One region of the Thalassorhabdus alkalitolerans genome, then DNA from elsewhere that is predicted to be linked to it. Evidence: a T-box and tRNA genes for the amino acid it is inferred to sense, from the RefSeq annotation. Region 1 holds a T-box; the other holds one or more tRNA genes.
What was found. The T-box of region 1 lies ahead of ileS (isoleucine--tRNA ligase). A T-box ahead of a tRNA ligase gene usually reads a tRNA of that ligase, here a tRNA-Ile.
Positions count from the first base shown of each region.

Region 2: it encodes a tRNA-Ile, which carries the amino acid that the T-box ahead of ileS (isoleucine--tRNA ligase) is inferred to sense. The anticodon was not compared.

Region 1 covers NZ_JBHSOZ010000003.1:556,232-558,692, forward strand. The annotation lists gene ileS (isoleucine--tRNA ligase) at 1-1,475, opposite strand, end outside; T-box leader at 1,626-1,839, opposite strand; gene ACFPU1_RS05405 (DivIVA domain-containing protein) at 1,966-2,461, opposite strand, start outside.
Region 2 covers NZ_JBHSOZ010000005.1:88,517-90,977, reverse strand. The annotation lists gene ACFPU1_RS11275 (DUF456 domain-containing protein) at 165-650, shown strand; tRNA gene ACFPU1_RS11270 (tRNA-Asn) at 845-919, shown strand; tRNA gene ACFPU1_RS11265 (tRNA-Met) at 923-999, shown strand; tRNA gene ACFPU1_RS11260 (tRNA-His) at 1,014-1,089, shown strand; tRNA gene ACFPU1_RS11255 (tRNA-Ile) at 1,102-1,178, shown strand; gene ACFPU1_RS11250 (superoxide dismutase) at 1,476-2,087, shown strand; gene ACFPU1_RS11245 (MFS transporter) at 2,223-2,461, shown strand, end outside.

The DNA.
Region 1 (2,461 bases):
TTAGAGCCATGTTCCCGGAAAAGCTGGGATACATGATTGATTGTCTCATCAGTTACAATTTCTTCTCCATTTTCCTCATAAAAAATTGGAATTGGAACTCCCCACGCTCTCTGGCGGGAAATACACCAGTCGCCCCGGTCCCTGACCATGTTATGAAGCCTTGTTTCTCCCCATTCTGGAACCCATTTCACCTTTTTCACTGCCGAAATCAAGTCTTCTCGGAAATCTTTAATGGAGGCAAACCATTGAGCCGTGGCTCTGAAAATAACAGGTTTCTTTGTGCGCCAGTCATGTGGATAAGAGTGAGTGATAAAGGTCAGCTTTAATAAAGCCCCAAGCTCTTCAAGTTTTTGGGTAATCGGTTTGTTCGCTTCATCATAAAAAAGACCTTCAAACCCAGGAGCTTCCTCAGTGAAAACCCCTTTATCATCCACAGGACAAAGCGTCTCCAGCCCATACTGCTGGCCTACAATGTAGTCATCTTCCCCGTGACCAGGGGCAGTGTGGACGCATCCTGTTCCAGCATCAAGGGTTACATGTTCTCCAAGGATTACAAGTGAATTTCTGCCGTAAATAGGGTGTGTTGTCATCACATGTTCCAATTCTCTTCCTTGGACTGTCTTTACCACTTCAGTATCTTCCCAGCCAATTTCTTTCTCAATGGTCTCTAGAAGCCCAGAAGCTACGACGTATTTTTCTTCTCCTACTTTGACAACACTGTATTCAAGTTCAGGATGAACTGTAATGGCTAGATTCGCAGGAATGGTCCACGGAGTAGTGGTCCAAATAACGAACTTTTCATCACCTTCAAGGACTCCTTTTCCATCTGTTACTGCAAAGGACACATAAATGGATGGTGAACGTTTATCATGGTATTCAATCTCCGCTTCTGCCAGTGCAGACTCCGAGGAAGGTGACCAGTAGACTGGTTTTTTCCCCTTGTAGATGTACCCTTTTTTGGCCATATCACCAAATACTTTGATTTGCTGGGCTTCGTATTCCTTTGTGAGAGTGACATAAGGATTTTCCCAGTCTCCTCTTACTCCAAGCCGCTTAAATTGTTCCCGTTGACGATCGATCTGTTCCATCGCATAGTCAGCGCAAGCTTTACGAAATTCAGCGACAGACATTTTTTTTCTGTTGACCTTTTTGTTTTTCGTTAAAGCTGTTTCAATAGGAAGACCGTGAGTGTCCCAGCCAGGTACATACGGTGCATGAAACCCGCTTACAGACTTATAGCGGACAATAATGTCTTTTAATACTTTATTTAATGCATGACCCATATGAATGTCACCATTGGCATAAGGCGGGCCATCATGCAGAACAAAAAGAGGACGGCCTTTCGTGCGTTCCTGCACCTTTTCGTATATGTTCTGCTCTTCCCATTTTAGTTGTCGTTCTGGTTCCCGATTTGGAAGGTTTCCCCTCATCGGAAATTCAGTTTTTGGCATTCGTAATGTATCTTTATAACTCATTACTTTTTCCTCCTCATTTAAAATAAACAAGCGATCATTAAGAGATGAAAGCAAATACCCAGGAAACAAATTCTTTGCGAAAGCTGTTCTAAAAATAATTATAGTTGAGTGATCTTTTATCCATAAAAAAAAGACCTCCTTCGTCCCGGGTATAGGGACGAGAAGGTCTCGCGGTACCACCCTAATGATCTGCTATATGCAGTCACTTCATTGTAATATCGGCTTTCACCGCTGGAACCTAACCAAAGTTTCGGCACCAGAACTCCAGGGTGATGTCCGCAGCTGCTCCTGTCACCAGGCTTCCACCATCCCCGGCTCGCTATCGAAGGAAGACAGAACGGCACGTCCCTTTCAACGTCTTGTTACCTGCTATGATACTTAGTCTCTGCTTTACAGAACATAAGCATGATAGAGGGATATTCATTTATCATTCTCATGGTTTTGTCAAATTATAGAACAATCATAATCGAGAAGTCAAGTGGGGTATTCTTTAGTCTTCCCCCGGAGAAGAAGACTCAAGCTCTTCTTCCATTGATCTCGCTAATTCATCCCAATCGTCATTATGTAACATTTCAAGCTGGGCTTCAATAAGCATCTTAAATCTCATGCGGTATACTGATGCCTGCTTTTTCAGTTCTTCAATTTCCAATGAAATCTTTCTTGATTTGGAGAGAGCATCATTAATAATTCGGTCTGCATTTTTCTCCGCTTCTTTCACAATCAGCTGAGCTTCTTTTTTAGAATTTCTACGTACTTCTTCAGCTGATTCCTGTGCTACAAGAATGGATTTATTTAACGTTTCTTCAATGTTAGAAAAATGTTCTAGTCGTTCTTCCAGTTCATCCACCTTTTCAAACAGTTCATTTTTCTCCCGAATAACAGTTTCATAATCTTTAATAACTTGATCCAGAAATTCATTTACCTCGTCTTCATCATATCCGCGAAAACCTCTTGTAAACTCTTTATTGTGAATATCTAAGGGAGTT
Region 2 (2,461 bases), on a different contig from region 1:
ATGCCCTCTTACTACGTCTGAAGTCATGCAGGCCGGGCAGAGAATAGGTTATTACGAATTTGAAAAGGGAAAATGGCGGAAACCACAGCATGCCGTTTCCAGTCAGCATGACGTGCCTTAAGGTTTGAAAGACACTATTCATTCAAGATAAAAGGAGGAGACTTATGGAAGGGACTTTACTGGTGCTTGCTGCTATATTTTATTTGCTCGCCTTTGCAGGATTGGTGTATCCAGTGATTCCAGCAGGCGTTGTTTTTGCAGTTTCATTGCTTTTAATAGGATGGGCAGAAGGTTTTGGCTCGTTAGGGATTTTCTTTTGGGTTATTCAAGGGTTTGTTGCGTTTCTGTTATTCGCCATTGATTCATTAATCAGCATTTTTGGAGTAAAGAGGAGTGGAGGATCTAACGCCGCCTTATGGGGAAGTGCGATCGGTCTTATTGTTGGGCCTTTTATTATCCCTGTAGTAGGAGTCCTGGTTGGCGCTCTGGCCGGGGCTGTAATCGGAGAATTAATAACAGGAGGAAAAACGTGGCGTCAAATGGGGAAAGTGGGCTTAAGCTCTGTTGTCGGTTTTGTACTAGGAGTGATTGTAAAAGGAATGATCCTTGTTATGAACCTTGTTTATTTACTATGGGTGTTTCTCTTTTGATTTAATGATTCAGTGCTGGCTTTCTCCCCCTTGTTAGAAGGGGGAAAGTATGCTATATTACTTTTTGCCCAAGAAAAATTTATACCCCGAAAAAACATTTAAAATATTGTTGACGAATGTTAGGTATCCATGGTATTATTTTCATTGTCGCTGAAAGTGATAGAAAAGGTACTTACCACTTTTAAAACAAATATTCCACAGTAGCTCAGTGGTAGAGCTATCGGCTGTTAACCGATCGGTCGCAGGTTCGAATCCTGCCTGTGGAGCCATATGGCGGTGTAGCTCAGCTGGCTAGAGCGTACGGTTCATACCCGTGAGGTCGGGGGTTCGATCCCCTCCGCCGCTACCAATATCATTATTATGGCGGTTGTGGCGAAGTGGTTAACGCACCGGATTGTGGTTCCGGCACACATGGGTTCGATTCCCATCAATCGCCCCATGTCTTGATAAAGGACCCTTAGCTCAGTTGGTCAGAGCAGACGGCTCATAACCGTCCGGTCGTAGGTTCGAGTCCTACAGGGTCCACCATTAAACAAATACCCTTTACAACAGACAAACTTAACCAGTTTGTTTTTTTGTTTTGGAAAAAGAAAAAAATTATAAAACCATACACTTTGTGTTTAACACGGTGGTGGAGAGGGAATGTTACATAAGCTGGACTTCTTAAGAGTCAAGCTAATTTGTTGAAAAAAAAGTAGTGTTTTGGTAACGTTGTATTTGGAAAACTTATGAAACAATCCGATTTCATGAGTCAACCCTTATGCTGGTTTTGGCATCAAGACACAAGAGACTATAATTGTTATCATTCGAAGGAGGAGATTGAACATGGCAAAACATGAACTTCCAGAACTTCCGTATGAACCTAATGCACTAGAACCACACATTGATGAGGAAACGATGAAAATTCATCATGGGAAACATCATAATACTTACGTAACGAAACTTAATGCTGCACTTGAAGGCCAGGACGAACTTGCAAACAAAAGCGTTGAGGAGTTAATCAGTGACTTGGACTCTGTTCCATCTGACATCCGCAATGCAGTAAGAAACAATGGCGGCGGTCACGCTAACCACTCTCTTTTTTGGAACCTTTTAAGCCCTAATGGCGGCGGCGAACCAACAGGAGCACTAGCTGACGCTATCAGCAGCAAGTTTGGAAGCTTCGACAACTTTAAGGAAGAATTCAAAAATGCGGGTATTGGCCGCTTTGGCTCTGGTTGGGCTTGGCTCGTACTTGATAATGGAGAATTAGCGGTTGAAGATACACTAAATCAAGATTCTCCAATCATGGAAGGAAAAACTCCTCTCCTGGGAATTGACGTTTGGGAGCATGCTTACTACCTTAAGTATCAAAACCGTCGTCCTGACTACATCGAAGCATTCTGGAATGTAGTAAACTGGGAAGAAGTAGGAAAGCGTTACGAAGAAGCAAAATAATTTAATGGAAGCCTGCCGATTTATCGGCAGGCTTTTTATATGTACGTTCTGTAAGACTTCAAGGGCTACAAAAGGATATTAATGAATAACCGGATTCTTTAGTGAAACACTACCGGTAAGGTGGTGTAGTGGGCCATGAAGACTTCGGTAAAAAAGAAATTGCTGGGCAATGTGAGTGTTTCCAAGGATCTAACGCTGCTGTTGACTATCGGCGGGTTATATGCCTTGGCGATTGCCCTTTCTAATACTTTTGTTAATGTCTATTTGTGGAAACAGTCTGGTGAATTTAGAGATATTGCATTATATCAATTTGCTTGTGCCCTTATTCAGCCGTTCGCGTTTTATCTTGCCGGATGGTGGACCAAGAGAGTGGA